2 regions of the Colwellia sp. KU-HH00111 genome follow, and region 1 is predicted to be linked to the other one. Evidence: riboswitches for the same ligand, from Rfam matches in the RefSeq annotation. Region 1 holds a riboswitch; the other holds the start of a gene.
The links. Region 1 has a riboswitch for lysine ahead of dapA (4-hydroxy-tetrahydrodipicolinate synthase). Riboswitches for the same ligand answer to the same signal wherever they lie in the genome.

Region 1 (16,564 bases):
AGACATACCTGCGGCAAAGTTACGACCCGTTGCGCCTAAAATTACCGCTTTACCACCTGTCATGTATTCACAGCCGTGATCGCCAACCCCTTCAACAACCGCAGTGGCTCCTGAGTTACGTACACAGAAACGCTCACCCGCAATACCGTTAATAAATGCGGTTCCTGAAGTAGCACCAAAGAATGCAACGTTACCAATTAAGATATTTTCATTGGCCGCGAACTTTGCTTGTTTACTTGGGTATACCACTAAATTTGCACCCGATAGCCCTTTACCAAAGTAATCATTGGCATCACCTTCAAGTTCAAAACGTAAGCCTTTAGCTGAGAAACAACCAAAACTTTGACCTGCAGAGCCATTAAATTTAACTTTGATGGTGTTCTCTGGTAAGCCTTCTGCGCCGTAATGTTTAGATATTTCATTTGAAATCATCGCACCTATGGTGCGGTCGGTATTAATCACATCGTATTCAAGTTCCACGCTTTCTTGATTAGTTAATGCTGTTTGTGCATCTTTAATCATAGCGTGGTCGATAATATCGTGGATCAAATGCTTTTGTTCAATCGACTGATGAAGAGTTTGCTCAGCATCACCTTCTTCTTTGTGAAGTAATGGCGTTAAATCAACACCTTGATATTTCCAATGGTCAACATCATCGAGTTGTTTCAGACATTGGGTTTGACCCACCATTTCGTCGATGCTTTTGAAACCAAGTTCAGCCATAATTTCTCGTAACCCTTCTGCCATCATAGTGAAGAAGTTAACTAAGATATCAGCACGGCCAGTGAAGCGATCACGTAACTCTTTATCTTGGGTGGCAATACCTACCGGACACGTATTTAGATGACATTTACGCATCATAATACAACCTTCAACCACTAGTGCTGTGGTTGCCATACCGTATTCTTCTGCGCCAAGCAAAGTGGCAATGGCTAAATCACGGGGTGTTTTAAGTTGACCGTCAGTTTGTACGGTAATACGACTACGTAATTTGTTACGTACTAAGGTTTGATGCGTTTCAGCTAAACCTAACTCCCATGGTAAACCAGTGTGTTTTATTGAACTTAATGGCGATGCGCCTGTACCGCCATCATGGCCAGCAATGAGCACTACGTCAGCGTAAGCTTTAGATACACCAGATGCGATGGTACCAACACCTGCTTCAGACACTAACTTAACGTTAATACGGGCATCTCGGTTGGCATTTTTAAGATCAAAAATTAATTGTGATAAATCTTCAATAGAGTAAATATCATGATGCGGTGGTGGAGATATTAAACCAACGCCAGGGGTAGAACCACGGGTTTTACCAATCCAAGCATCCACTTTATCACCCGGTAATTGACCGCCTTCGCCGGGTTTAGCTCCTTGCGCCATTTTAATTTGCAACTCTTCTGCATTGCTAAGGTAATGGCTAGTCACACCAAAACGACCAGAAGCTACTTGCTTTATTTTTGAATTCATTGAGTCGCCATTTTCCATTGGCGTAAAGCGAATAGGGTCTTCACCACCTTCACCGCTATTACTCTTACCGCCAATACGGTTCATTGCAATCGCTAGGGTGGTGTGTGCTTCCCAAGAAATAGAGCCAAAAGACATCGCACCAGAGGCAAAACGTTTGAAGATGTTTTCTACCGGTTCAACGTCACTTAATGGAATTGATGGACGGTCGCTAGTTAATTCAAGCAAACCACGAAGCGTGAATGCTTCTTTGCTCTGCTCGTCTACTAGCTTTGTATATTCTTTAAACTGGTTAGTGTTGTTACTTGCCGTTGAATGCTGTAATAATCGAATAACGGTTGGGCTAAACAAATGACGCTCGCCATCATTTCGCCATGAATATTCACCCCCTGTTGGTAGTAAGTTTTCAACAGCAATACGGTTTGCCTCGGGGAAACCTTCACGGTGGCGTAATAAGGCTTCCTGAGCGATTTGATCTAAGCTTAACCCTTCAATACGACTCACGGTACCTGTGAAATATTCATCGATAACGTCAGAGTTAATACCTAAGGCTTCAAAAACTTGCGCACCTAAATAAGACTGTAAGGTAGAAATCCCCATCTTGGAGAAGGTTTTTAATAAACCACTACCTACTGCAGCGGTATATTTAGCAACAATATCGTCATCAGTTAATTTGCTGTCAAGTACGCCTTCATCACGCAAGCCATACATACTTTCTAACGCTAAGTAAGGGTTTACCGCTGCTGCGCCATAGCCAATAACAGTAGCAAAATGATGAGTTTCACGGATGTCACCTGACTCTAAAATAATATCAGCGCCAGAGCGCAATTTTTCGCGAATTAAGTAATGATGAACAGCTGCGGTTGCTAACACAGATGGAATAGCCACATGGTCACTATCAACTTCACGATCACTTAAAATTAGGATTTCATAACCATCTTCAACGGCACTTTTTGCGTTAAAGCAAACGCGATCAAGTGCTTTTTTAAGTGCACCCGGTTCACCGCTAGCTTTAAAGGTAATCGCAATAGTTTTTGATTGCAGATGATTATTATCGATATACTGTAACTTGCGTAATTGATCGATTGTTAATACAGGCTGTTCAATTTCAACTTTGTGGCAATGCTCTGGTGTTTCATCGAGTAAGTTACATGACTTACCAATATAACCACGCAATGACATAACTAATTCTTCACGAATAGGGTCTATTGGTGGGTTGGTGACTTGAGCAAATAATTGTTTAAAATAATGGGATAATTGCTGTGGACGATCGGACAAAACGGCTAACGGTGTATCTGTACCCATAGCACCAAGCGGCTCTTTTGATGTGCCCACCATACCAGCTAAAATCAAATTAAGATCTTCATTGGTATAACCAAAGGCTTTTTGCATTTTACGCAGCTCTGCTAGTGGCGGTTGGGCAATAGACGCAATGGGAACGGGTAATTTATCTAACTCAACTTTATTGTCTGCTAGCCACTTACCGTAAGGCTGAGCTGAGCTAACTTTTGCCTTTACTTCATCATCACTGATGATGCGACCTTGCTCTAAATCGGCAATGAAAATTTTACCTGGCTGTAATCGACCCTTTTCGACCACAGTGGCTTGATCAACACATAAAGTACCGGTTTCAGAGCCCATCACTAAGGTGCCATCGTCCGTTAATAGGTAGCGAGAAGGACGTAAGCCATTGCGATCAAGTGTAGCCCCGATAATGTTACCATCAGTAAATGATAATGAAGCAGGGCCATCCCAAGGCTCCATAATGCATGCATAGTATTCGTAGAATGCTTTTTTAGTCTCATCCATATCGGTTTGAGTTTGCCAAGCCTCTGGCACCATCATCATCATCACTTGTGCTAGCGGCCTACCACTTAATACGAGCAATTCAATTGCCATATCAAGATTAGCAGAATCCGAATTGTCATTATTACAAATCGGGTTCAGCATCTTTAATTCAGCGTCACTAAAGTTAACCGAGCTAAATAATGCTTCACGGGCATTCATCCAGTTTATGTTACCGCGTACGGTATTAATTTCACCATTATGAGCAATATAACGAAATGGTTGAGCACGACGCCACGCAGGGAAAGTATTAGTAGAGAAGCGAGAATGGAACATTGCCAAACCTGAAACGGTACGCTCATCTTGCAGATCCAAGTAATATTGGCGCACTTGTTCGGTGGTGAATTGTCCTTTGTAGACAATCTTAGTTGATGACATCGAGGTAACATAAAATTCGTCACGCTCTTTAGCAATTGTTGCATTGAGTGTATGAGAAGTATATTTACGTAATACAAATAATTTACGCTCAAATTCTTGTGACGTTAATGCTGTAGGTTTTGCAATAAATACTTGTTCAATACTGGGTTCAGTTTCATATGAGGCTGCACCTAACATTGAGTTATCACCTGGAACTTGACGATAGCCTAATAACGTTAATCCTAATTCATCAATGTGTTTATTTAATATGCCTCGGCATGCTTCCTTTTGTGTGTCATCAGCCGGAAAGAAAATCATACCTACGCCGTATTCACCAGCGTTTGGTAAGTTAAAACCTAACGCTGCAGTTTCTTGGCGGAAAAATTCGTGAGGAATTTGAATAAGAATACCTGCACCGTCACCACTTTTAACATCAAAGCCTGTACCACCACGGTGTTCCATACAGCTCAACATGGTGAGTGCATTTTCAATAATATCGTGAGATTTTTTACCCTTGAGGTTAGCGACAAAACCTATACCACAGCTGTCATGTTCAAACTCTGACCGGTAAAGACCTTGGGATTTGTTACTCATATTATTCATTGCTTATTCCTATATCATCAAACTATTTATATTAGCTTTTGTGCTTAACAGTAAGGCTATTTGCTAATTAAGTTATATATCTTTAATACTCAAATTTATCTAGCTGATCCTTCAGAATATAATTTTGAACCTCGCGAGCATGAAACGTTAAAACGTTAAGCGGCCGGCAAAATTACCCGTAAAATGACTAATAGTCAAATTTTTTGTGAATATATATGCATAATATTTGAATATATAGGTCGATAATTTATTATTAATAAATTAATAGTAATCACTCTAAATTAGTCTGTATGTCAATAGTAGAAGGTTTTTTGTTTTCTAGTGTTTTTTTTTGGTTATAGAGGTTATTGAAGTGGATTATTCATTTTCTATTAGGGGCATAGCAAGTCTATTAAGTTAGCTTTGAGCTGGGAAAGAACTTAATCAACTTGGCATTACGTTGTAAAAGGTAGCGAAGAACCAATAAAAAAGCCTCTACATTGCTGTAGAGGCTTGTTTTGAACTCAGTTACAAGAAGAGCTACTAAACACTCTTTGTGTTTAGCTTTTATGGCTGATAACCGCCAACAATTCCTTTGGTGGTAATACTCACCGCGTCATGGGCATGTAAAGATTCAAGATGATTTATTTTTAACCAAAAATCATCATAGCCCTCGGCCAAATTCATACTGTATTGTAAGCGACGCGCTGCATCTTCACAGAACATCAGGTTTTGTCCGTTTAGGCGGGCAAACTCTTGCTCGTCTTCACGTTTAACAGCAGCTTGCACAGGCGTTTGAAGTGAGTTTTCAACCAAATTAACTAAATCGGTAATCGGAAAGTCACTAATATTATTATTAAGTTTCACTTTGACTTCAGCAATAGAGCGCTGTGAATGTGGGGTGGCTACAATACCTTCGGTAGTACCAAGCCATTCATGAACCGTCGCTAAATCAAAATTATTTTCATCAAATTTTTGCTGAAATGCCTTTTGAATGAGTTGTCGTGCCAAGGCGGCAGAACAAGGGCAGGTTGATGAGTAGGGTACATCAATGACCATTTCTATCGCCAGGCTTCCCTGATTTAAGTGGCCTGTTAGGGTGATAGGATAGGCCTTCCAGCCTTCTTTACCACTGATTAAAGACTTTCTTCGTAAGTGATAATCAAAGCTGAAAACAACTTTAGCCTGATCACTTAAATCATTATGGCTACTAATAAAACCATCGAGTAAGGTAACTAAACTTTGATAATTCAGTACATTATTGGTAGATAATTCATCAAGAAGTAAATATAGGCGCGACATATGAATGCCCTTAGCCTGTGCTTCTGTTAGGTTGACGAAAGCATCTACATGGGCAGAAACCATACGTTCGGTCTCACCTTTTGAGGCGACCATAATTGGCATTTCAATATTACTCATACCCACCCAGTCAAGTGTTCCCTCTGTTTGGGCTGTGGTATGGTTGGCAATATCTGGCATTGATGTCGGCATTACGACTCCGCTTTAAGCTATAGCTACTTAACTAAGGCTGCGCGATGATAGCTAAGTAATCACGCAACAAGTAAATTCAAGGGCGCACATTCTATCTTATTTTTTAATAGGAATCATTATTGTTATTTGGGCAGTTAAAAAAAAATAGCAATATGGGGTATTAAAAAGGTGAATACAGTTAAATTTAATGGCGGTGTGTATTGGTAGTTGAACTAAATATTGATAGACTCAAAAGGATAAAACATCAAGTAGTAACGAAGTATGGGGCTTTATTTTGAGTGAGAATACTGATTTGATACAATTAGATACCGAACTTTTAGACAGTTATATACAAAGCTTAGGGAGTGTAGTGGTTAAACAAATGTTTGACTTATATTGCCAACAAGTGGTGGGATATATTGAGGATATTGAACATTCATTGGTTCATCAAAATGCCAAGTTGTGGCAAGAGAATTGCCACAAAATGAAAGGTGCTGCTGGAAGTATTGGCTTAAAAGCATTGCATGGTCGATTAAAGGTTATGGAAAAATCGACAAAAGATCATGCGGATAAAGCAGAGCAGTTAACGGCGCTTAAAACTCATAATAGTGCGGCTATCGCAGACTTTGAGCATTGGTTTACGCGCCTTTAATGGCAAAATTAACACTTAAGTTGTTTGGCAATTAGTCGGTTTGACCGACGAATCGATAACCTTCACCATGGATGGTGTTAATTAATTCTGGCGTATTAGTGTCAGATTCAAAGTGTTTACGTAATCTTCTGATTGTGACATCTACCGTTCTGTCATTGCTGCGTAAATCTCGTCCCGTCATTTCTTTAATTAATGCTTGTCTTGAGATGATGTTACCTTGATTTTTAATTAATAAGCGTAACGCACGGTATTCACCGCGTGGGATTGGAATGATTTCACCACTTGGACTGGTCATTTCACGAGAGTTGCCATTGAGTGTCCATTGATTAAAGCTAACTATGGCTTGCTCTTCTTCTGTTTCAGATGGGTTTTGACCGATACGACTGAGAATATTTCTCGCTCTAATAGTTAATTCCCTAGGATTAAAGGGTTTGGTTAAATAATCATCGGCACCAATTTCTAGCCCTAAAATTTTATCAATATCGCTGTCACGCCCAGTTAAAAATATTAAACCTAAATTTTTATTACTGGCAAGCTCTCTACCAAGCAATAAGCCGTTTTTTCCTGGGAGGTTAATATCCATTATCACAAGGTTAATGTCTTGCTTAGCAAGTATTGAGGTCATAGTATCACCATCAATAGCTTCATAGACATCATATCCTTCTGCTTCAAATAAATTACGTAAACTAAAACGAGTAACGTCTTCATCTTCTACAATAAGAATTTGATAATTTTCCATACTATTTCCGGTGTTTTTATTATAGTAATTAACATCTGGTTAACTATGGTAACTAAGTCTTAATTAAATAACAATTATATTGCGTATATAATGTGTAAAGTTCTAATAATTTATTGTTATGGCACTAAAAAAACAGGGAAGGTGACATTGAATGTTGTACCTTGTCCAGCGCTGCTTTCAAATTCTATATGCCCATTTAATGCTTGGTTGACCAAGTTGTAAACTAAATGTAAGCCAAGACCGCTACCACCACTGCCGCGTTTTGTAGTGGTAAAAGGCTCAAACACTTTTGCTTTGATATTTTCATCCATACCTTCACCATCATCTTGATAACAAAGGTGAAGTTGATCACTTAAATGCATGACAGAGATATTGATTGCGCCAGCTGGTTTATGCTCAAAACCGTGAATAATGGAATTTAAAATAAGGTTGATTAAAATTTGGTTAATAGGGCCAGGCTTACTTTCAATGACAAGATTTTCTGGACAATCTATGGTGATTACTACTTGCTCTTCATTGAGTTTTGCTTGCAAAGTAAGCATCACCTCTTCTATGAGTTCTTTTACATTAAACACACGATTATCGGCAGTTGATTGATCAACGGCAACTTTCTTAAAGCTTGAAATTAACTGCGCAGAGCGTTCTAAGTTTCGGTAAATAATAGCAATATTTTCTTCACCTTGAATTAAGAATTTTTTCAACTGGCTTGATTTTAACGTCTTGTTTTCAAAAGCTTGTTTTATTTCACTATGACTATCGCTTAACAGTGTTGAAGCGGTAATTCCCAAACCAATAGGGGTGTTTACTTCATGAGCAATACCGGCAACCATATCCCCGAGTGAGGCCATTTTTTCGGTTTCAACTAATTGACCTTGAAACTGGTGCAATTTTTCTAGGGTTAATAGTAGCTCTTGGTTTGATTCTTTTAAGGCGTCTGTTCTTGCCTGTAATTTTTCGGCTAAGTGATTATTTTGTTGTAATGCTTGTTGGTGATTCTCGTCTTTTTTCTGTAGGTACTTTTCAGTTCTTGCTAGTAATATATTGATATTTCTAGCAAGAATATCTAATTCAATAATAGGCAGTGGCTGAATTCGTGCTTGATAGTCTTTTTTTTGCGCAATTGTCTGTAAAGCACCCACGATAGTTGCAATAGGCTTACTTATTCTTCTTTGAATAACAACGGCTAACAATAAAGCTAAAGCTAAGCCTAATAACAACAACAGCACGCCAGTAAAATAGAGTAACCGACGATAATCAGTTATGTGTTTGGTGCTTGATTGAATATATAAATAACCTATGGTTTGTTCGTTATGCATTATATTAACAATAAGTTCAGCATAGTCCGTTTGATATTGAAGTGTCGATAATGGTGCAATTTGATCAATTTTATCGGCGATGGAAGGATAATACATGCTTTTATTAAAACCTGTAAAATACTGAGTTACATCGGCATTATCGATTTTGTATATATGGATATAATTAATAAAACTTGGTGTGATTATTTGCTTCAATAGCGTATTAAGTTCTCTTGGTGCGTTGTTATCATTGTCTAATAAATAATTCACGCTGGTGTGCGCTAAAGAGTTTGCCCAAGCCGTGGTGTTAGTTTCTAAATTTATTTTTTCTTTTGCTTCAACCAGATAAATAATAGTGGCTAAGATGATTATTAGCACTAAAAAGGAAACGCTGAAAATACTCGTCAGTAAATACCGACGATTAGACATTAATTTTTTTATTGTATTCATCAGATAACCATCGCTGAAAAAAGTAACTTTATCAAGTTTGGCTCGCTATTATTTACGATCTGCGTAGTAAATACTGAAACCTTGTTTGCTGAGCAAACTGCGACTATTGCCAATATGTTGCTGCATTATCGGTAAGTATTGTAAAAAACTATTAGCAACAATGGTGATATTTCCGTTGTGCTGCAGATGTGGTTTTATACCGCGCAGAAATTCTTCACTGGCTAGATAACTGGTTTTTGTGCCTTGATGAAAAGGAGGGTTAGATACGACATGTTGATATTTTTCGGATACCTCAGATAAGCTATTTGAAGCAAATACATGCCCAGGTATGTGGTTCAATGCTAAGGTTTTCTTTGCTGACGCTATGGCAAGCGCACTGACATCAAGTAAACATAGTTCAGTATCAGCGAATTTTTTTCCGATAAAACAGCTGATCACACCAGCGCCACAACCAAAATCTAACACCTTGCCTTTCATCACCCTAGGTAAGTTTTCTAACAATAAGGCAGTACCAACATCTAGTTTCTTTTGGCTAAAGACACCAGGTAATGAAGCTATGGTAAGTGTTATACCCCCAACACTAAGTTGATATTTTTCGAACCAGTCATTAAGGATGAAAGCTTTATTTAAACTTTCCGCTTTGACTATTCCCACGAACAACAAGCAATGACGTGCAGCATCGACTTTTTGACAATTGTTAAGAAAAGCTTGAGTTAATTTAGGGCTAGACTGTACCCCCCCTTTTTTTTCTCCAACCAGAAAGATTTTAGCGTCGATATCTAAAAATGGTGCAATCATTGCCAAGGTGAATGCGAGTTCACCTTTACTTTTAGGGAAATTAATCACGACTAAGTCATGTGTTAGTTCAGTATGATATTCACTGGTGAAGCTTGACGTTATTCTGTTGTTATATTGTTTTTTTAGTGCCTGATGGTCAATATAATTGGTGTTATAACAACTTATTTTGGCGTTAGAATTATCTGACAAATAATGTTCAATAAATCCATCTGCCATTAAGTTAATAAATAATGGGGTTTTGGCAGATAGTAATGTGTCATTGCGTAACAATAGTTGGCTAACATTTGACAAGGATATAGACATAAAAAGAAACAACGATGAATAAGATAGAAGATACTATTCTACTAGATAGCCATTCAATTCAACAATTAGAATTTTTCCACATTGACAAAAAAGCGTGGAAAATGTTTAAATAACCCCGTCCCTAATTCTAATCTTGTGGTGCTATGCCATAAGATTTTAAAGGGGTCAGAAGAGGAGCGTTAACCAGGTAGTTATCATTGTTTTGACTTAGTTAAACTAAATCAAAACCCAGAGATCAAACTCTGCTAATGATAATGAGGGGGATTAACGCCGAGGCAATAACTTATTTGATGAAGTTGTTGTCGGTCGTTTTTGATGAGAGATATTTCTTATCAATGTGGGCTGAATCCCAACGATTGTCACTGTTACTAACTGACCTAAGGTTGTTTAGTAATTGAGTGGAGAGCTTCTGGCCTTTGCATATCAGCCAGTATACACCTATGACTTACGGTGATTGCTCGGCTCAACGTAAATGCCTACAAGCTCTCTGAACTAATCTGCCTAATGCAGGTTTTAATGAGTTCGAGAGTAATGAATATAAAATCATCCACTACTAATATATCTTGCAGCCTAGACACGCAAGTGCCGGCTGAAAACCGTCTTTGTGCCTACCCGTTGTGGACCGCATTAGTGACGCCATTTTTAGAAAATTCAGAGATTGACTTTACCAGTTTAAAACAACTTGCCAAAGCACAAGCTGCTGCCGGTAATGGGTTGTTATTATTGGGTAGTACAGGTGAAGGTTTAGCCTTGACCAGTGAAGAGCAGCTAAGTATCGTTGAGTTTGTTTGTGACCTCCAGCTAGATGTGCCTTTGATGGTTGCAGTTGGTGGTTATAATTTAGTCGCACAAGTAAACTGGATAAAACGTTGTAATGGCTTAGCTATTGACAGTTTTTTACTGGCAACCCCTTTATATGCCAAACCCGGAGTCGTTGGTCAAACTCAATGGTTTAATGCTTTGTTAGATGCGGCTGAATTTCCCTGTATGTTATATAACGTGCCATCTCGCAGCGGTATTGAAATCCCGATTGAAACCTTAAAAACGTTGCAAAATCATCCTAACTGCTGGGCGATGAAAGAAGCCAGTGGAGATTTAAATAAATTTCTTAATTACCGCAAACAATGCCCCAATATTGAGTTGTACAGCGGTGAAGATGCGATGCTGCCTTATTTAGTACCAGCAGGAGCACGAGGATTAGTGTCGGTTTGTGCTAATGCCTGGCCACAAGCAACCCATTGTTACGTGCAGCGATGTTTAGCTGGGCAAACACAGGGCTTGCTTGGGGTATGGCATGATGCGGTGGACGCGTTATTTAGTGCGGCTAATCCCATTCCGGTTAAAGTATTAATGCAGCAGCAAAACACCATTCAATCTTCAATGTTACGCCCACCGTTAACACATTTGGAGGTAACTGATAGCACCTTACTATTAGCGTGCAATGAACAAATAAATCAATGGTTAGCTCAGGCTAATCACACTTCTTTTCATAACACTAATCTTACAAATAGGAATATAGCATGAACTGGCAAGATGTATTAGCACAGTTGGAAACCGGCGCATTACGTGCAGCAAATCAAGACGAAAATGGACATTGGCACGCTAATGTTGAGGTAAAACAAGGCATTTTAGCGGCTTTTAAAGCGGGTAAAAATGTAAGCTTTGACGGCAACTATCAAGGTTTTGTTGATAAAGAAAATCTACCCGCTCGTCAATTTACACCGGAAGATGGTGTACGCTTAGTGCCAGGTGGTTCCTCTGTTCGAGCAGGTGCTTATGTAGCTGAGGGGGTCATTATTATGCCACCGGCTTATATTAATGTGGGTGCGTATGTGGATAGCGGAACTATGGTAGATAGTCACGCCTTAATTGGTTCATGTGCACAAGTTGGCCGTAATGTGCATGTATCAGCAGCAGTGCAAATTGGTGGGGTATTAGAGCCTATTGGTGCAAGTCCGGTAATTATTGAAGACGACGCTTTCTTAAGTGCGGGTGTTGTTGTGGTAGAAGGTATTGTTGTTAAAAAAGGTGCTGTGTTAGCTCCAGGAGTTTCATTGTCTAAATCAGTGCCTGTTTATGATTGTGTGAATCAAGTCATGCGTGAAAAAGGGGCTGAAATTCCTGAACGGGCTGTGGTTGTTCCGGGCACTCGTCCTATAAAGGGTGCATGGGCACAAGCTCAAGGTTTAAACATGGCCTGTGCCTTGATTGTTAAATATCGCGATGAGCAAAGTGATGCGTCACTTGAGTTAGAATCAATCTTAAGATAAGCACCTTGCTACCTTTAAATGAATAGAAGTAAATTATGACCACTAAACCCACTTGGTTTGATACCAGTATCGAAACTACCTTGCTTGCTCATGAGTCGCCCAACGATGAGCAAGGGTATTTTGTTTATCAATTGGATGCGTTAAAAAAGCACCTTAAACAACTACAACAGCAAGATGTCATTAAACTCTGGTTTGCTGTGAAAGCTAATCCCTTGTCTAAAATTATTCAAACGCTTGACAGTGAAGGATTTAATTTTGATGTTGCTAGCTCAGGTGAATTACACCAAGTATTAGCACAGGGGATCAGTCCAGCACGGGTATTAAATACCGGCCCAGCCAAATCAAAAAAACAACTAGAAGCCTTTATAGCAAAGGGAGTTCGTACTTTTGTAGTAGAAAGCATCAATCAACTCATTTGGTTGAATGAGGTGGTGTGTGAGCAAGTCATTAAAGATACACCCACAGTACTGCTTAGGGTGCAATTGCAATGGCCTGAAGGTGAAAAAAACCCCTTAGGAGGAAATAGTTTAACGCCATTTGGACTATCAACCCAAGAATGGCAAAGCATTCGGGTTAGTGATTATCCAGCCCTAGATATTTGTGGTTTACATATTTTTCAATGGGGCAATATGCTCAGTAATGAAAAAATGTACTCACTTTGGGGGCAAATGGTGATGCCATTAACCAAGCTGGCAGATGATATCGGTATGGAGTTAAAAATCCTCGACTTAGGCGGCGGTTTGGGTATCGACTACCTTGGTGATGGCAACACCTTGTCGTGGCAACAAATTATAACGGACTTAGCTGATATTAAGGCACAAGCCGGCGTAAATGAGCTTTGGTTAGAGCTTGGCCGTTTTGCTGTGGCAGAGTGTGGTTATTATGTTGTCCCTGTCATTGATAGAAAAATTAATTATCAGCAAGCGCAATTAGTATTGGCCGCGGGTATCAATCATATTATTCGCCCGGCGATAACAGACCAACCTTTTCCTGTGACCTTGCTGAGACAATCGAATGCCGCCGAGCAAGCATTCGATATTCATGGACCTTTGTGTACTAGTATGGATAAATTAGGGCAGTTACCTTTACCTCAAGATATTGACGTGGGTGATCAAGTCGTATTTGGCTACTGTGGTGCCTATGGCTTTACTGAAAGTATGCCATTCTTTTTATGTCATCAGTTGGCTGCGGAATATGTTATTGATAATGGCAAATTAGTTGAAGTAAGAGCGGCTCAACCTGCTAGCACTTATCTCGCTTAAGCGCGTCTAGATTACAACACTGGAGAATTTATGAATACCTTTAAGCACAGTGCATCTAAAAATACATCCTTTAATAGCAACACATTTAACAAACGTGTTATGCATGTGGGTGAAATGGCCAGTGGTGCAAAGCTAACTGTGCCGGTGTACTCGTTTGAGTGTCAGCAAACTGATGCACAACCAAAAGCCCCAAATGTCTACATACAAGCGAATATGCACGGCGCAGAAGTTCAAGGTAATGCCGTTATTTTTCAATTGCTTGAATTGTTGAAGGATTGTGATATTCAAGGGAATATCACCTTGGTTCCCTATGCTAACCCGGTAGCGTGTAATCATAAAAACGGTGAATATACGTTAGGGCGTTTTGATCCCATCACTGGGGTGAACTGGAACCGAATGTATCACTTTGATGAAACCGTTATTGCACCGTTTGCTGAGCAAAATATTGATGCGACCGAGGATGAAATACAGCTGAAGTTTCAACAGTTATTATTAGCGCAAATTGAACAAAAACTCGATCATAATATATGGGGGTTAACCACAGGCCAGCGCATTGCCTACCAACTTCAGCATATGGCGCATCAAGCTGACCTAGTACTTGATCTTCATACCGGCCCTATTTCTAGCAAGCACTTATATTGCCCAGAGTATGCTAAAGCCAGTGCTAGCTATTTTGATATTCCTCATACTATTTTAATACCTAATGAGTTTGATGGCGCCATGGATGAGTCAACTTTTTGTCCTTGGTGGCATTTACAACAAGCCTTTCAAGCGCAGGGACGAAATTTTGTTATGGGGGAAGGGGTTTTTACCAAAGAAAGTTTTACCGTGGAGCTGGGCTCACAAGAGCAAATTGATTTAGCGGTTGCTCACCACGATGCTTTAGGGATTTTAAGTTATTTACAACACAAAGGGGTTGTAACACCACAAAAAGGCCAAGCATTTTTACCACAAAAAATGATCCGTTATGCCTGTTACCTTAAGAATTATCGTGCTTTATATGCCCCCATGGGCGGCATGGTTGATTATTTGGCTGAATTTGGCAAACCCTTGCCAGTAGGGGAGCCATTAGCACGTATTTTACGAATGGATAATTACTGTGCTAGTGAACACAATGATCAGCATGAAGTAGGCGACCCTCTGCACCTTATTAGTTTAGACAGGCAAGTGCTGCCAATACTGCATTTTGCTTCTGCGAGTGTTAACCAAGGAACTGAACTATATAAGGTATTCACCGATTATTTTGAGTTATAGTCAATAGAATATCCCTTGAAGAAGATATTGTAATGTTATATTATCACAATCATTATGACATTATCTGCTCCTATAGGCTTTTTTACTCTTCATAAAAAAGTTGCAACTCCAATTACCACCATGAACGCGCGAGCACTCATGGTTTTTTTGCTGCTATTTTTCGCCTCAACGCTTGTTCACGCTGATCATTTAATTGAGCAAGGCACAAATGTTGAACAGATAGAATGCTATTTATGTCATCAAGGGTTAGATACCCCACCTGAATTACCACAAATTCAATTGTTTGCAGTAACTAGTCATTTTATTAGTCTTCAAACAGTTACCTCTGTCGAGGTTAAGAGCAGAGACTATGTTCAGCCACAATTAAGAGCGCCTCCTTTGCTTCCATAAGTTGTTATCTCAATTAGATGCAGAGCACGGTTAAGTTTGTAAACTTAAACGTGCTGCTGACAAACAAAATTATATTTTATTGGAAACATACATGTATATTCATTCTTTTTTATCAAAGAAGCTTTCGGCTACTTTGACATTAAGCGCGCTTGTCACGGCACTTAGTTATAGCTCGGTAGCGTTAGCACAAACAATATCGGGAAAAGTTGTTGATCAAAAAGGACAACCCGTTCATTCTGCAGTCGTTAATATTAATGGCACAGATCAAATTTTTACCACTAACGAAGCAGGAAATTTCACCCTTTCAGGCTTACGAGCAGGTAGTATAGAATTGCATACTACGGCTAAAAACTACGCACACAATAATCAATACATTACCCTTGGTCAAACGGATATCTCTAATGTCACTATTAGGCTATCACCTTCAGTATTAGAGGTGTTAGATGTATACGCGACACCGTTACATACTTCAACTATTGAGTCAGCTCTGCCCGTTAACGTACTGTCAGGTGACGATTTAAAACTTAAACAAGCTTCTACTTTAGGGGAAACCTTAAAAAATGAAGTGGGAGTGCATTCTAATTTTTATGGTTCAGTTACCAGTAGCCCTATCATTCGTGGTTTAGATGGGCCTAGAGTGTTAATCACCCAAAATGGCTTAGACGCTGGCGATGCGTCACGTGTAGGTGCTGATCATGCGGTATCAGCAGAAACAAGTACCGCAACACAAATTGAAGTATTACGAGGCCCAGCCACTTTATTCTATGGTAGTGGCGCAATTGGTGGGGTAGTGAACGTGGTTGATAACCGTGTACCTACTTCAAGTGATACTATAGCGGAATGGTTGTTACAGTATAACGATGTTTCTGAAGAGAAGCAGGGTTCTTTTTCTATGCAAACAGGCAATGAAAACGTTGCGGTGCATTTAGATGGCTTTTGGCGAGATGCAGGTGATTATCGTTTACCAAGTGATTTCGATGCCCATGCTCATGAAGAAGAGGAACATGAAGAAGGCGAAGAGCATGAGGAAGATCATGAAGAAACACCGAGCCATTTAGCCAATTCTGCATCAAAGTCGAATGGTTTCACCTTGGGTTCTAGTTACTTATTTGATCAAGGATTTATCGGTTTCTCATATGGCAAAATGAGCCGTGATTATGGTATTCCTGGGCACAGCCATGATGATGAAGAAGAGCATGATGAAGCCGGCCATGAAGATGAGCATGAAGAAGAGCACGAAGAGGGAACTCAAGCTGAAATGAGACAAGATAGAATTCAGCTGCTAAGTGAAGTGAATTTTGATCATGCGTTTATTAATCAGCTAGCTGCTAAAGTCGCTTATACCGATTATCAACATCAAGAAATTGAAAATGGCGCTGTTGGCACCACATTTACAAATGAAAGTACTGAAATTAAAACAGACTTATACCACCAAG
Region 2 (16,564 bases), on a different contig from region 1:
TACTTTGTGCTTCATGATCAATTACTACCAAGGTTTCTGCGAGGTAATAAACAAAGTCAGGGCAGGTATTTTCGCCTTCAGGTACTGAGGGTAATGTTTCACAGAGACTGATCATATCAAATGCAAAGGCACCACCAAGAAAAACAGCAAAATGATGATTATTACTATTATTTAATCGTTTAAATAAGCGCAAACATTCAAAGGAATTAACCGCCATTAACCTTGCTTTTTCATCAAGCTCCGTTGGAATATCGGGAAAAGTCGCGGTTAGGGTCTGTTTATTCTCAGATAGGGTTAATTGCGCGTGGGGTTGTAACTGAGCAACGGCAAATTGCAATGCCGCTTGACCATTGATTGTTAGCGCATTAAAGGTCACAGTATTACCAGAGCATACTATTTTTAACGCGGCATCAGTGAGTAATAAACTCTTTAATAAGTGCTTTTGATCGATTTCTGCTGATTCTAGCAGTAAGTTATTTTCTTTATTATGGCAAAGTAATTGATAAACACTTAACGGGTCACTTTGATAATTGGCACTGTCCGTTAAGGTGCATACGCTTGCTGTCGTTTGAGTATCTTGTGTCATGGGTTTCTTCTTGAAATGGGTAAATTAAAAAATTGTCATCCGGCATAAATTGGCTGAAGCCACCAAAGAAACCATGTTCTTGTTTTATTCATTGTATTTTCTCTATTATTTGTTGTCAAAATCAGTCAGTTAAAACGTAAAAACCCGCTAAGGTTAGCGGGTTTTTGAAATTTGTTTTTTATCTGCTTTAGCTCTTTATTGTTAGCTTTTAGCAAGATACACGCAATTATCACAACCCACTTAAGTAGAGTTATGCCACCACCAACGATGTTGGTTAGAAGTTAAATTAAATTGCTTTGCTAGTATCATTGTTTTGCTCTTGTCAGTAAACTTGTCGTTATGTTTCACCGAGTATTGTTAAAAACTAAGCATACTCACGAGAAAGTCCCTATAGAAGACAATATTATGGCGTTGCTGTCAACCACTGATTTCCCCTTTATTATTGAAAAGCGCGATGGCGTTTCTCATGGTCGTATTGACTTGCACTGTCATACCCATTGCTCAGATGGCAGTTTATCGCCGCAAACCTTAATAGATAGGGCGGTTAATTACCAAATTGCCGTATTGTCAATTACAGATCATGACACGGTTGCAGGTTTTGATATAGCGCAAGATTATATATTGGAAAAAAAAGTTCCAATTAAATTAATTTCAGGCATTGAAATCTCTACAGCATGGCAGGGGTTTGAAATTCATATTGTTGGTTTAAACTTTGATGTTAACAGTGAAGCCATAGTGCAACTCATTGCTAGCCAACAACAAGCGCGTGAGCAAAGAGCCATTACCATAGGTGAAAAATTGGCAAAGTGTGGCTTTGCTGATGCCTACCACGATGCTAAAAAACTGGCGGGAGAAGGCTCTATTACTCGCGCTCATTTTGCTAAAGTTCTCTATCAACAAGGCCATGTTGCTACACTACAAAAGGCATTCGATAATTATTTAGGAAAAAAAGGCCGTAATACCCAAGCCGCTTATGTAAAGCCTAATTGGTGTTCGATAGCTCAAGCGGTTACAGCAATACAGGCTGCTGGCGGTAGTGCCGTGATGGCGCATCCCATTCGATATGATTTGTCAGCGAAGTGGTTAAGACGACTAATTGTTCACTTTAAAGAAAGTCAGGGAGATGGTTTAGAAGTAGTTTTACCGCAAATGAATCCACAACAACGCCAAACAATGCTAAACTACTGTTTAGAATATGATTTGCATGCATCAATGGGTTCTGACTTTCATCATCCCAATAAATGGTCAGATTTAGGGCGTCACTTGACGTTACCTGATGGTGCAAAACCTATTTGGACACTTTGGTCTTAGTAGAGATGCTCTTAGCGAAGGCCTAGCCTTGCAATCAAAAGGAAATTATCATGAGTCAGTTCTTTTATGTACACCCAGACAATCCTCAAGGGCGATTGATGAAACAAGCCGTAGCTATCATCAATCAGGGCGGCGTTATTGTTTACCCAACCGATTCAGGTTACGCCTTAGGTTGTCATCTAGGCGATAAAAAAGCATTGGAGCGAATTTGTCAGATCCGCGATATAGACAAAGCGCACAATTTTACTTTAGTGTGCCAAGATTTATCACAACTGTCAGAATACACACGAATTGATAACAGTGCATATAGGTTATTGAAAGCAACAACTCCCGGGGCCTATACTTTTATTTTTAAAGGCTCTAAAGAAGTGCCGAAAAGGCTATTAAACCCAAAAAAGAAAACCATTGGTATTCGGGTACCCGATAATAATATTTGCCAAGCCTTGTTGGCTGAACTCGGTGAGCCTATAATGTCTACCAGTTTGATCATGCCTGGTGAAAGTATGACAGAATGCGATCCAGAACATATTCGCGATTTGTTAGAGCATCAGGTCGATTTAATTATTCATGGCGGCAATTTAGGAGAACATCCTACCACCGTGATTGACTTTTCTAATGATGATATTGAAATCATTCGTGTAGGTGAAGGTGATCCTTCGCCGTTTGAATAATACTGTGTCATCCAGTGTTTCGATTATAAAAATGAGCCAGAAGTTAGTTTCTAGGGAACTGCTACTGACGTTACAGAGTACAAACTATGTCACAAGACAACAAAACACCCAAAGGTAAGAATACTGCTAAAGATGTAAAACCAGCAAGTAACAAGTATGGTAACCGAGGGACTGGGGGAAAATCTGCGGTTAAAAAGGGCCAAAGTAAACCCGGCCAAAATAAAGGCAAAAAACCGCTAGAGCCAGAAGTCAAAGTCGATTTTCAAAAAGCTAAAGTGAAAGACTCTGAAAAATTACAAAAAGTGCTAGCAAGAGCGGGGAAAGGCTCTCGCCGTGAAATAGAAACGCTGATCAGTCAAGGCCGTGTCAGTGTTGATGGTAAAACAGCGTTTTTAGGCGACAGAATTGATGGCAGCGAACAAATCCGCATAGATGGTCATAACGTTAAATTAACTGCTCAAGCTGAAGATATCTGCCGTGTTTTAATGTACAACAAGCCTGAAGGTGAAATGTGTACCCGCAAAGATCCAGAAGGACGTCCTACCGTATTTGACCGACTGCCACCGCTTGAATCAGGGCGTTGGGTTGCAGTAGGGCGCTTAGATATTAACACCTCGGGCATGTTATTGTTCACCACCGACGGTGAACTCGCCAATCGCTTAATGCACCCCTCACAAAAAGTTGAGCGTGAATACGCGGTACGGGTGTTTGGAGAAATTGATGAAGCAATGCTGCAAAGACTGCGAGCTGGCGTTAAGTTAGAAGATGGTCCGGCACGTTTTCAAAAAATTACTTACCGTGGTGGTGAAGGACGTAACCATTGGTTTCATGTGGTACTTTCAGAAGGGCGTAACCGAGAAGTGCGTCGTTTATGGGAAAGCCAAGAAGTTCAAGTGAGCCGTTTAATCCGAGTACGATACGGCGATATGCAAATGCAGCGTCAATTACCGTTAGGTGGCTGGACTGAGTTAGGCTTAAAAGAAGTCAACTACTACCGCAAATTAGTTCAACTTGATGCTGAAACTCAATCAAAAGTGAAGGTTGATGAAAAAGCAATGGATAACGCTAAAAGTCGCCGTATTCGTCGGTCAGTAAAAAAACATCAACAACGCCATCAGCAATCGACTAGACGCAGAAGACGATAGCTCTAAATACCACAAATGCCAACGAGCGAGAGTTTATCAATATTTAGCGGGATGAAATAAAGAATATATATGCAGTATCAACTAATTGAAGATTTTAACAGTTTACAAATGCTTTGCCAGCAATACAGCACTGCAAAGGTTTTAGCCATAGATACTGAATTTGTTCGTACCCGCACGCTTTATCCTAAATTGGGATTGTTGCAAATATTTGATGGTGAGCAATTAGCACTCATTGACCCCATTGCTATTGAAGATTTAAGTCCTTTTTGGCAGTTATTAACCGATAATGCGATTACTAAAGTACTGCATGCTTGCTCTGAAGATTTAGAAGTGTTTTTAACGTCCGCAAATTGTAAGCCAGTAAACCTAATTGATAGCCAAATTATGATGTCATTTTTAGGATATGGTTTATCTATGGGGTATGCCGCTATGGTGGAGCATTTTACCGGTATTACATTAGATAAGTCTGAATCACGAACCGATTGGACTAAAAGGCCGCTTACGCAAAAACAACTGACTTATGCAAGTGCTGATGTAGAACACTTATTTGCTATTTACCCTAAGCTATTAGCTGAAATCACTGAAGCTGGCTTTTTAGGCTATGCAGAGCAAGAGTCACAAGTATTAATTGAACGAAAGTTTAGTCCCATAGACGAAAATCAGCTTTATCGCCAAATCAAATTGGCCTGGCGATTAAATCCTAAACAATTAAATACTTTGCAATACTTAGCGAAGTGGCGTTATCAGCAAGCAAAAAAACGTGACTTGCCGCTTGGTTTTGTTGTCAAAGAAAATACCTTGATGGCCGTAGCAAAATATAATCCGCAAAGCTTATCAGCAATGAACAAAATTGATGGTGCTGAAGTGCTTGATATTCGCCACAGAGGTAAAGATATGCTTGCAGTCATAAAACAAGCCTCACAAGTTAATGAGGCGGATTATCCACAAAAGATACAACGATTAGATGAATACCCTGGTTACAAACAAATCTTTAAAAAGGTGAAAGATCTGATTATAACCATAGGAGAAAAACACGACTTGGCCATTGAAAATTTAGCCTCAAAAAAACAAATCAATCAGTTTCTAACTTGGCATTTTGATTTGAATGACGCTAAACATTTAAGTCGTGAAACCGGCAATCACCCTGATATTTTGCACGGATGGCGTAATGAACTCTTTGGACAGAGCTTAAAGCATTTTGCTAATAACAACTTTACAGCGTAGCTAAAAACGCTTTAATTTCTTGTTTTAACTCATCATCGTCTATTTGCTCACTGGCAGTTTCTGCTTGTTGAGCATACGTCTTAGCTTTTTCTGTTTGCTCAAATTCTTGCTGTCTTTGTGCCATTGCTAAGTAAATAGATGCAGTGAACACCTCTAGTTTTAAATGCTGTGCTGTGCTCAGCCCTATCTCATAAATATCCATCGCTAAGTCACCATCTTCGGTGAAGTCTGCTAACGCTTCCCATTGCAGTGGGTGATCTTTTGGAGTGCCTTGATGAGTAGCACAGAGCTTTTGTAAATCTTTACAAGCCTGCGCTCTAGCCTCATCATTATCTTTAGCGGATGCATTAGCAATCTGTTGGCAAATGTCGAGAATTTCATTGTATAACGGAGCTTTCATTGGTTTACCTAAAATGCGTTAAAAAAGTTATGATATTTAAGTGTATATTATCGCATATCATTCACAGTGCGTGATATATTAATCATTCATTTATTTTGGTGGTAAACATCAAATAACTAATAATCCCATAGGTCCCCATTATGCTATGTGCCATTTATAAAAGTACCAAAAAAGACCAAACTTACCTGTTTGTAAAAAACCGAGATGATTTTTCAGCTGTTCCTGAGCAACTCATGCTGAGCTTTGGCACGCCCGTGTTAGTGACTATCACAAACCTTGCAACCAAAGACAAACTTGCATTTGCTGATTTAGCTAAAGTAAAAACTAGCTTGGATGCACAAGGTTATTATCTACAATTACCACCGCCACCAGAAAACTTACTAAAACAACATAAAGCAGCCATAGATAAACAAAAACAAGCTGAAAAAGGAGTTTGATTTATGAACATTAAACAAATTGCGGCAGGCGTTGCCGTTATTAGTGTGATCTTATTGCCTTTTAAGAGCTTAAAAGCAAAAGAGCTAAGTGAAAGCGGATTTAATCAATATATTGCAGAGTTGAAAAAAGAAGCATTGACGCAAGGATTCAGTCAAAATTTAATTGAAACAAGTTTTGCTAAAGTGAAATTTCATAAACGTGCGGTCAAAGCGGATCGAAAACAACCAGAGAAAGTAGAAACCTTAGAAGGCTATTTACCTAAACGAGTACCTAGTTGGAAAGTCAAAAAGGCGCGTTCTCTTTACAAGGAGCACCAAGGTATTTTAACTGAAATAGGCGATAACTACGGAGTACAACCACGATTTATTGTTGCTTTGTGGGGGTTAGAAACTAATTTTGGTAAATTTACCGGCGGCTATAACGTTGTTTCTGCACTTTCAACCCTTGCTTATGAAGGACGCAGAGAAAGCTTTTTTAAAAAGCAATTATGGGCAGCATTAACTATTTTAGAACAAGGCCATATCAGCATTAATGATATGAAGGGCTCATGGGCTGGCGCAATGGGGCAAAATCAATTTATGCCTACTTCTTTTTTAGCTTACGCCGTTGATGGCGACGGCGATGGTAAAAAGGATATTTGGCATAACCAAGTCGATATTTTTGCTTCAATGGCTAATTACTTACAAAAAGAAGGTTGGAATGATGATTTAACTTGGGGACGTCAGGTGAGATTACCAACAGAATTTGATCGATCATTAGCCATTCCAAAAAATACTGGCAGCCGAAAAAACTGGTTAAAAGCTTGGGACAATAGAGAAAAAACATTGGCACAGTGGCAAGCATTAGGCGTTCGCCGTACCGATGGAACTAACCTTCCTAATGTTGATATTAAAGCAGCGTTGGTTTTTCCTGATGGTGAAAAAGGGCGTGCTTATTTAGCCTATGATAATTACAAAAGTTTAATGCATTGGAATTTATCATATTACTTTGTTAGCTCAGTTGGTCACTTATCTGATCGCATCAAGTTTCCACCTATTAACTAAAAAGAGCATTACTATGACAGAACAACAAACAGATGCGCCTTTTTGGCAACGTAAAACGTTAGCACAAATGTCGCGAAGTGAATGGGAATCATTATGTGATGGCTGTGCTAAATGTTGCCTAAATAAATTTATCGACGATGAAGCAACGGATGAACAAAGTGAACTACAACCCACAGATCACCTAAACGAGGGTGAAGAAGTATTGTATTCCAATATCGCCTGTTATTTACTTAACGAAAAATCCTGCCAATGCAGTCAGTATGACAAAAGAACAACATTAGTGCCTGACTGCGTACAATTAACTCAAGATAATTTAGCTGATGTTTTCTTCATGCCGCCAAGCTGCACTTACCGACGTTTGCAAGAAGGGCGAGGTATACCATCTTGGCACCCGTTGTTGCATAAAGGCAAAAAATCGGCCATGCACAAGGCGGGTATGTCAGTACGCGGCAAAATCATTAAGGATGATGATATAGCACTAGAAGATTTTGAAGATTACATTGTTAGCTGGCCCCTAAATGATATTGACTAACACAACGGTTATTGACATCCCTACTGATATTTACCCTTAAAAAATAAACACGATAAGATCATACTATGAACGTACAGCAACAAAGTCTTTTGTTTTTGCACACATCAGTACTGCTTTTTGGCGGCACGGCGTTATTCTCAAAACTGATAGGGTTAACCGCGCTAGATATTACCGTATACCGCACTGGCGTTGCAGCAATGGTGTTATTGACATTATTAACGCTACAAAAAAAACGAATTACGCTTGCTAGTGCTAAAGATTATGGTGTTGCGATATTGTTAGGGATGGTGGTAGGTGTTCACTGGGTCACTTATTTTGCTGGTATGCAAATGGCAGGAGTAACGGTGGGTATTATTGCTTTTTTTACCTACCCAGTGATTACTGTTTTTCTTGAGCCGTTATTAAATCGCGCGAAAGTCAGCAGAAAACCTAAAATCAAAGACATCGCGGTTGCCATTATTGTATTAATTGGTATTTTCTTACTTATTCCTGAAATTAATTTGGGTAACCAAGCCACTTTAGGAATAGCGACAGGTGTGCTTTCGGCGTTTTTCTTTTCATTGCGTAATATACTGCACAAAAACTACTTTAGTCACTACTCAGGGCCGCATACTATGTTGTATCAAACCCTCATTGCTTTTCTTATGTTGGGTTTATGGGTTGAAGTACCCCCGATGGATGTAACACAGCAAGATTGGCTATTGATTTTGTTAGTTGGCATTGTTTTCACTGCGATGCCACATGCGCTATTTGCCTCATCGTTACGACATTTGTCTGCAACCACAGCTGGGTTGATTTCATGTTTACAGCCCTTGTATGGCGGTGTGCTTGCCTTTTTATTATTAAATGAACGGGTCAATATACTGACCGTTATTGGCGGATTGTTGGTGATCAGCGCTGCACTTTTTGAAACATGGTCGGTGAGCAAAGGAAGGTAAAAAAACAGCCATTGTATTGATGAATGTAAAGGATAATTTAAGTAAATGTTATTAGTAATTATTTGATTAGCTGGTAAAGATCAGTTTATTTTAAAATGTATGTTTAAAATTGCAACGATAAGTGGTAAAACATTAAACAGTTAGTCTTTTTTATCAACTGTTTAAAGGTGTTTTATGATCATTGGCATTCCAAAAGAGTCGCTAAAGGGTGAAAACCGTGTTGCAGGCTCCCCAAGCGCGACTAGCGCATTATTAAAACTAGGCTTTAGCGTACAAGTACAAAAAGGTGCAGGTACTAAAGCAAGCTTTACCGACGAAGAATACAGCCAGAGCAGTGCAGAAGTTGTTCCTAAGAAACAATGCTGGCAAAGTGACATTATTTTCAAAGTTAACGCACCTACATTAGACGAAGTTGAATTAATGAATGATGGTGCAACTCTCATTAGTTTTATTGCACCGGCACAAAGTCCAGATTTACTTGAAGCATTACGCCAAAAATCAATCACCACCTTAGCCATGGAAATGGTGCCACGGATGACACGTTCGCAGTCAATGGACGCACTAAGCTCAATGGCAAACATTGCAGGTTATCGTGCAGTAATTGAAGCATCACATCATTTTGGCCGATTTTTTACCGGACAAATTACTGCCGCTGGTAAAATGCCACCAGCTAAGATTATGATTATTGGGGCAGGGGTTGCTGGCCTTGCTGCTATTGGCACCGCCAGTAGTTTGGGTGCTATTGTTCGCGCATTTGACACTCGCCCAGAGGTAAAAGAGCAAATTGAAAGTATGGGCGCAGAGTTTCTTGAGCTTGATTATCAAGAGCCTGAAGATACCGGCTCTGGTGATGGTTACGCCAAAGAAATGAGCAAAGCATTTATTGAAGCAGAAATGGCACTATTTGCCGAGCAAGCCAAAGATGTTGATATTATTATTACCACGGCAATGATTCCTGGAAAACCTGCGCCTAAGCTTATTACCGAAAAAATGGTTGAATCAATGAAACCTGGAAGTGTTATTGTTGATTTAGCGGCTGGTGGTGGTGGCAACTGTGAATGCACCATTGCAGGTAAAGTAAACAATGCGCACGATGTTAAAGTCATTGGTTACACCGATTTAGTTTCTCGATTACCCAATCAAGCATCGCAACTTTACTCTAATAACCTTGTTAACTTAGCTAAGTTACTTTGCAAGACCAAAGATGGCACGCTCAATATTGATTTTGATGATGTTGTTGTGCGCAATATGACGGTAGTGAATGGCGATGAAATCACCTTTCCGCCACCACCTATTCAAGTCAGTGCTGCGCCTGCACCCGCACAAAAAGCCGAGACAAAACCCGCTGAAAAAGTGGCAGAAGAGCCTAAATCACCCACTAAAAAATATGCCTTTATGGCCGCAGGGTTAGCACTATTTGGCTGGGTTGCCAGTGTTGCACCTGCTGATTTTATTACGCATTTTACCGTATTTGTTTTAGCCTGTGTGATTGGTTACTACGTGGTATGGAATGTCAGCCACTCGCTGCACACACCTTTAATGAGTGTAACAAATGCCATTTCAGGGATTATTGTTGTTGGCGCGTTATTACAAATAGGCTCTGACAATACCTTGGTGCAAGTGCTTGCAGCCTTAGCAACTTTGGTGGCCACAATAAATATTGTTGGCGGCTTTAAAGTGACGAGTCGTATGTTAAAAATGTTTAGTAAGTAGGGGAGTCGTATGGAATCAACACAGATAGCGTCTAACGGATTTATCAGCGCAGCATACGTAGTAGCCGCGGTATTTTTTATTTTTAGTTTGGCGGGTTTAAGCAAACAAGAAACAGCAAAAAGAGGCAACCTCTTTGGCATGATAGGTATGGCAATTGCCTTACTAACAACCATCATTGACCCGAGAGTGTCTAATGTGTTTGTTATTATCATTGCTATGGTGATAGGTTCGGGCATTGGGCTTAAATTAGCCAACAAAGTTGAAATGACCCAAATGCCAGAGCTGGTTGCTATTTTACATAGTTTTGTAGGTTTAGCGGCGGTATTAGTTGGCTTTAACAGCTTTTATGATGCTGATCACAGCTTGGTATTAACCGCAACACAACAAACAGCGATGAATATCCACTTAACCGAAATATTCCTTGGCATTTTCATTGGCGCAGTAACATTTACTGGCTCTATTGTTGCCTTTGGTAAATTAAGCGGCATGATTGATTCAAGTGCTTTGATGTTACCTCATCGCCATAAAATGAACCTTGCAGCGGGTATTTTTAGCTTTTTTCTACTGCTAGGTTTTGTTAATAATGGCGGTGCAAGTCCAGCCTTATATATTATGACGGTAGTGGCATTAGTATTCGGATGGCATTTAGTTGCTTCTATTGGTGGTGCGGATATGCCAGTGGTAGTGTCAATGCTTAACTCATATTCAGGCTGGGCTGCAGCTGCGGCAGGCTTTATGTTAAGTAATGATTTACTCATTATTACCGGTGCACTAGTTGGCTCATCAGGGGCTATATTATCTTATATTATGTGTAAAGCGATGAACCGGTCATTTATCAGTGTTATTGCCGGTGGTTTTGGTACGGAAGTAGTTGTTGATGAAGACAAAGACTATGGTGAGCACAGAGAAGTTAATGCCGAAGGTGTTGCCGACTTATTACGTGGCGCAAAATCAGTAATTATAGCGCCAGGTTATGGTATGGCGGTAGCACAAGCGCAATACCCAGTTTATGAACTCACTCAACAGCTAATCAATAAAGGAATTAAAGTACGTTTTGCTATTCATCCTGTTGCTGGGCGTTTGCCTGGGCATATGAACGTGCTATTAGCCGAAGCGAAAGTTCCTTATGATATTGTGTTGGGCATGGAAGAAATCAATGATGACTTTAGCGAAACTGATGTGGTACTAGTTATTGGTGCTAATGATACCGTAAACCCTGCTGCCAATGATGATCCAAACAGCCCTATTGCCGGAATGCCGGTGTTAGAGGTATGGAATGCTAAAGAGGTGGTTGTGTTTAAACGCTCTATGAATACAGGTTATGCAGGGGTGCAAAACCCACTATTCTTTAAAGAAAACTCACAAATGCTATTTGGTGATGCAAAAGAAACAACGGAACAGATTTTCAGAGCATTATAACTTAACGCGTTTATGAGCAGTTAAAAAGGTTGGGTGAGGCACTCAACCTTTTTAACTACTATTCACTAGCAGAATACTCAACATTACAGCTAAATAATTAGTGTAATTACTCTTTTTACTTTACTTTAGTTTAAATCAGCGTTTAAATCACAGCATCGAGAAATTAAGCTAGGTTAATAAAATTCATATTTATTATGAATATCAATTGATTTATCATTTCGTTTCTTTAATATAATTTAAAGGCATTGTTCGATGTCTATTCTTCCAATTAGGAGAGCGCTTTATGACAAGTAAAATCTCAATTCCCAGTTCTGGTGACAAAATCACGATAGCTAATGGTAAATTAGTGGTACCTAATAATCCTATTGTCCCCTTTATTGAAGGTGATGGTATAGGTGTAGACGTAACGCCTCCTATGATCAAAGTTGTTGATGCCGCTGTTAATAAAGCTTATGGCAAAGAGAAAAAAATTGCTTGGATGGAAGTTTACGCAGGTGAAAAAGCAACCCAAGTTTACGATTCAGAAACCTGGCTGCCTGATGAAACTTTAGAAATGTTTAAAGAATACAAAGTAGGCATAAAAGGGCCATTAACCACACCTGTAGGTGGTGGCATGCGCTCGTTAAATGTTGCTTTACGCCAAATATTAGATTTATATGTTTGTCAAAGACCGGTGCAGTGGTTTACTGGCGTACCGAGCCCAGTGAAAAAACCGTCTGAAGTTGACATGGTCATTTTCCGAGAAAATACCGAAGATATTTATGCTGGTATTGAGTACCAAGCAGACTCAGAAAGCGCTAAAAAAGTCATTTCTTTCCTTACTGAAGAAATGGGCGTTACTAAGATGCGCTTTACCGAAAATTGCGGTATTGGTATCAAACCTGTTTCTAAAGAAGGCACGCAACGCTTAGTGCGCCAAGCAATTCAATATGCCATTGATAACAACCGAGATTCAGTAACCTTAGTACACAAAGGTAATATCATGAAGTTTACTGAAGGTGCTTTTAAAGATTGGGGTTATGAGCTAGCTTGTGAAGAGTTTGGTGCCGAATTAATTGATGGTGGCCCATGGTGTCGTATTAAACACCCAAAAACAGGCAAAGAAATAATTATTAAAGATGTTATTGCTGATGCGATGTTACAACAAATATTACTTCGTCCTGCTGAGTACAGTGTTATTGCCACGCTTAATTTAAATGGTGATTACCTGTCTGATGCGCTTGCAGCACAAGTGGGTGGTATTGGTATTGCCCCAGGAGCTAATTTAAACGATGAAGTAGCTATTTTTGAAGCGACTCATGGTACAGCGCCTAAGTATGCAGGTAAAAATAAAGTGAACCCAGGCTCTGTTATTTTATCGGCAGAAATGATGTTACGTCATATGGGCTGGGTAGAAGCGGCAGATTTACTACTAAAAGGCATGTCAGGAGCAATAGGTGCAAAAACCGTTACATACGATTTTGAGCGCTTAATGGATGATGCAACCTTAGTGACGTGTTCAGAGTTTGGCGATTGTATTATTGACCATATGTAAGCATTATTGCTTGTTGTAATTACATCAAAAAAGCCAGCGTAATATATAATTACACTGGCTTTTTTTATCGCTTTTTTAATACGTTAACATAGGCGTAAATATTTATCAGAGCAGTCGTTTTAGCCACTGCACTAGCCGGCCTAGACTTTCATGCCAAGCATTGGTTGTTTGCTGTAGTTTGTTACTATTAGGCACATAGTAGCTCCAGTTTTTCTCGCTATTAATATTTTTAACCCAATGCCCCACCGGCGCTGCAACTGGCTCAACACCTTGGTCTTGAAAGTACAGCATTGCTCTAGGCATATGATTGGCATTAGTCACTAACACAATGTTGGTGCCAAAAACTCTAGGGGCAATTAATTGTGCTTCTTCTTCTGTGTCTTTAGGGAAGTTTTCAGTAATTATTTTTTGTTTAGGAATACCTAATAATACTAACGCTTGTTTCATTTTTTGCGCGTGAGAAGTAGGATCAGTATTGTGATGGCCGGAAGTGATTATTTTAGCGTTAGGGTGAAGCTTATGAATTCTCAATACCTCAACCAAGCGCTGCAATGAGTCTGAATTTAATTGACTTGTTACCGGCAATGCTTCGTTACCTTGATGCCAACCACCTAACGCTACAATATAATCGACACGTTTGTTAGTAGGGGAGTAAGCAGGGTAATTATCTTCAATACTAACCATAACACGATCAGACAATGCCGGTATTGATGAAGCAACCAATAACACTAGCGCAGAAAGTAAGCACTTAAAACTGATATGAGGGCGTTTTCGAAAAAAAAGCACCGACAAAAGTAATAAAATCAGCACAATATTAATTGGCATAACAAACACTGAAATGATTTTTTTAAGTAAAAATAAATCCATTACATTGAATAATTATAGTGGGATAGTATCAATACTATATCAAAGTTTATAACAATTTATGTAATGAAATCAGGATATTCAAATAAAGCATATTAGCCGTCTAAAAGTCTATTGCAATTTTTGTTCATTTAAGGTTTAATAGAGCAGTTACTCAATTATGTGTTTGAACACTCTATTAAGTAACACCAGAAGAGGAGCGATAACTAGGTAAATAACGTGATACCCAAGGGTATTAGGAACCACATTCCGATAAGCGTTATTGAGGGAGTTTATCGCCGAGAGTATTAGCAATGTGGCTGTTAATACTCGGTCACTAAGGCTGAATCCTTAGGGCTGTCACCGTATTTTATACCTGAAAAGGTAAAGGTGGAGAGCTTCTGGCTGAAAAAGTTATATTGCGCGTATAAATGTATTAAAATACGTTAGCCTGCCAAACTGCTCAGTCATGCTCTTCCTGTATTAATTCGCCAATGATACTTATTAAATCATAGCACTTAGGAAGAATAACCATGTTTCAACAAGCACAATCTCAATCCTCTGAACAACCTAATCAAAATTTAGCTATGAGTGTGGCCAAATTTGGCGGCACTAGTGTTGCTGACTTTCCAGCAATGTTGCGCTGTGCTCATATTATTAAAAACGATACCCGTAATCGCTTAGTGGTTGTGTCAGCGAGTGCCGGTGTAACCAACCATCTAGTTCGTTTAAGCCAAGCAAATATTTCACTTGAAGAGCAAAACCAAATTATTGCAGCTATTCGAGTAATTCAACTCAACATTACCCAGCATTTAACATCTTCAGTTGAACAGGCTTTAAACACCGAAATTGATAACTTACTTGATCAGCTAGCAACTTTGGCATTAAACCAGTCGCAGCAACACAGCGTTAAACAAAGTGATGCTATTCTTGCGTTTGGCGAGCAACTTAGCTCAAGAATATTTGCCCAAGTATTACAGTCTATTGATGTTAATGGCGCTTATTTTAATGTGCAACAAGTGATGAAAACCAATAGCTTGTATGGCAAAGCCGTGGTTGATGTTGAACAGTTGGCCTTGGCGTGTAATCAATTGTTAGTGCCTAAATTGAGCCAACAAGTACTGGTCACCCAAGGTTTTATTGGTGAAGATGGTTTAGGCGAAACCACCACTTTAGGCCGAGGAGGCTCAGACTATAGCGCGGCTTTGCTTGCTGAAGCACTTAATGCACAAAACCTAGCCATTTGGACCGATGTAGTTGGTATTTTTACCACAGATCCTCGCATTACTGAGCAAGCACGTGCCATTAAAGAAATCAGCTTTGGTGAAGCCGCGGAAATGGCGACTTTCGGCGCTAAAATATTGCACCCAGCCACATTAATACCGGCAATGCGACGCAATATTCCGGTGTTTGTCGGCTCAAGTAAAGAGCCAGAAAAAGGTGGCACCCAAATTAAACAAAAAGTAGCCTCAAACCCTACCTATCGCTCAATTGCGTTAAGACGAGAGCAAACCTTAGTTACCGTTAAAAGCCCAGCCATGCTACATGCCAGTGGATTTTTGGCCCAAGTTTTTGGCATTTTAGCTAAGCATGAGCTGAGTGTTGATTTGATCACCACCAGCGAAATCAGTGTTGCACTGACCTTTGATAACCCGAGTGACTCAACTCAGTCGTTGTTAACCTCAACTGTGGTGCAAGAGTTGGAGCAACTATGTGAAGTGTCAGTAGAGCACGGATTGTCATTGGTTGCGGTGATTGGTAATGGTTTAGACTCTGCAAAAGGCATAGGGCAAAGTATTTTTCAAACAATTAATGACACCAACATTCGTTTAATATGTCATGGAGCAAGTGCCAATAACTTATGCTTTTTAGTTGACGAGCAAGATGCCAACCATGTTGTTGAAAAGCTGCATAGTGCATTATTTGTATAGCATTAACGGGTTTTCATTGTTGTTAACAAGGTGTCTAACTGAGTCGTTAAACCTTGCAAATCATCAATCGACATTCCTGTAACAGAAAACATCTGTGCAGGAATGTTAATTGCTTGTGCTTTTAACTGGCAGCCCGCTTGAGTTAGTTTTATTTCAACACTACGTTCGTCGTTACTATTACGCACCCGACTTAGCAAATCTTGTTTTTCTAATCGTTTCAATAACGGTGATAAGGTGCCAGAGTCGAGATCAAGTTTGTCACCAAGGTGTTTAACTGAAACAACCGAGCGAGTGTTATTATGTTCCCATAACACCAACATCACCAAATATTGTGAATAGGTCAAGCCCAGTTGTTTTAATACCGGGCTATAATGACGATTCATCAATTTTGTCAGGCTATAAAGCCTAAAGCACAATTGGTTTTCTAATTTCAAATTATCATTATTAGGCATAAATTATGACCATCGTTTATAAAAGCTTCTCAATATCAGCTTCAATAGCTGCTGGCTTTGTTGTTGGGGCGTAACGTTTAATGACGTTACCTTCTTTATTCACTAAAAACTTAGTGAAATTCCATTTTATCCCCGTTGAACCAAGTAAGCCAGGTGCTTGAGATTTTAAAAAGGTAAAGAGTGGATGACTATTATCGCCATTTACTTCTATTTTGCCAAACAATGGAAATGTAATGTTAAAGCGCAAATCACAAAATTGTTTAATGTCTTCATTACTGCCTTTTTCCTGCTGTTTAAACTGATTGCAAGGAAAAGCAAGCACCTCAAAACCTTGTGCTTGATGTTTTTGATAAAGCGTTTGCAAGCCTTCATATTGTGGCGTAA

Region 2: it holds a riboswitch for lysine, as region 1 does, so the genes downstream of both, lysC (lysine-sensitive aspartokinase 3) here and dapA (4-hydroxy-tetrahydrodipicolinate synthase) in region 1, are expected to answer to the same signal.

The regions. Positions count from the first base shown of each region.
Region 1 covers NZ_BAABWO010000001.1:286,272-302,835, forward strand. Annotated here, with positions in the region: gene gltB (glutamate synthase large subunit) at 1-4,266, opposite strand, end outside; gene folE2 (GTP cyclohydrolase FolE2) at 4,813-5,736, opposite strand; gene ABXG98_RS01170 (Hpt domain-containing protein) at 6,011-6,367, shown strand; gene arcA (two-component system response regulator ArcA) at 6,399-7,106, opposite strand; gene ABXG98_RS01180 (sensor histidine kinase) at 7,223-8,851, opposite strand; gene ABXG98_RS01185 (methyltransferase) at 8,900-9,952, opposite strand; lysine riboswitch at 10,114-10,369, shown strand; partial or broken gene dapA (4-hydroxy-tetrahydrodipicolinate synthase) at 10,535-11,413, shown strand; gene ABXG98_RS01195 (2,3,4,5-tetrahydropyridine-2,6-dicarboxylate N-succinyltransferase) at 11,473-12,222, shown strand; gene ABXG98_RS01200 (PLP-dependent decarboxylase) at 12,258-13,484, shown strand; gene ABXG98_RS01205 (succinylglutamate desuccinylase/aspartoacylase family protein) at 13,584-14,738, shown strand; gene ABXG98_RS01210 (hypothetical protein) at 14,793-15,128, shown strand; gene ABXG98_RS01215 (TonB-dependent receptor) at 15,220-16,564, shown strand, end outside.
Region 2 covers NZ_BAABWO010000010.1:7,758-24,321, forward strand. Annotated here, with positions in the region: gene ABXG98_RS16085 (anthranilate synthase component 1) at 1-586, opposite strand, end outside; gene rnm (RNase RNM) at 992-1,897, shown strand; gene ABXG98_RS16095 (L-threonylcarbamoyladenylate synthase) at 1,948-2,568, shown strand; gene rluB (23S rRNA pseudouridine(2605) synthase RluB) at 2,655-3,713, shown strand; gene rnd (ribonuclease D) at 3,783-4,937, shown strand; gene ABXG98_RS16110 (hypothetical protein) at 4,927-5,337, opposite strand; gene ABXG98_RS16115 (YcgL domain-containing protein) at 5,478-5,774, shown strand; gene ABXG98_RS16120 (lytic murein transglycosylase) at 5,793-6,818, shown strand; gene ABXG98_RS16125 (YcgN family cysteine cluster protein) at 6,832-7,350, shown strand; gene ABXG98_RS16130 (DMT family transporter) at 7,416-8,288, shown strand; gene ABXG98_RS16135 (Re/Si-specific NAD(P)(+) transhydrogenase subunit alpha) at 8,463-10,001, shown strand; gene pntB (Re/Si-specific NAD(P)(+) transhydrogenase subunit beta) at 10,011-11,420, shown strand; gene icd (NADP-dependent isocitrate dehydrogenase) at 11,704-12,954, shown strand; gene ABXG98_RS16150 (ElyC/SanA/YdcF family protein) at 13,060-13,779, opposite strand; lysine riboswitch at 14,003-14,206, shown strand; gene lysC (lysine-sensitive aspartokinase 3) at 14,331-15,728, shown strand; gene ABXG98_RS16160 (MarR family winged helix-turn-helix transcriptional regulator) at 15,731-16,180, opposite strand; gene ABXG98_RS16165 (glutathione peroxidase) at 16,197-16,564, opposite strand, start outside.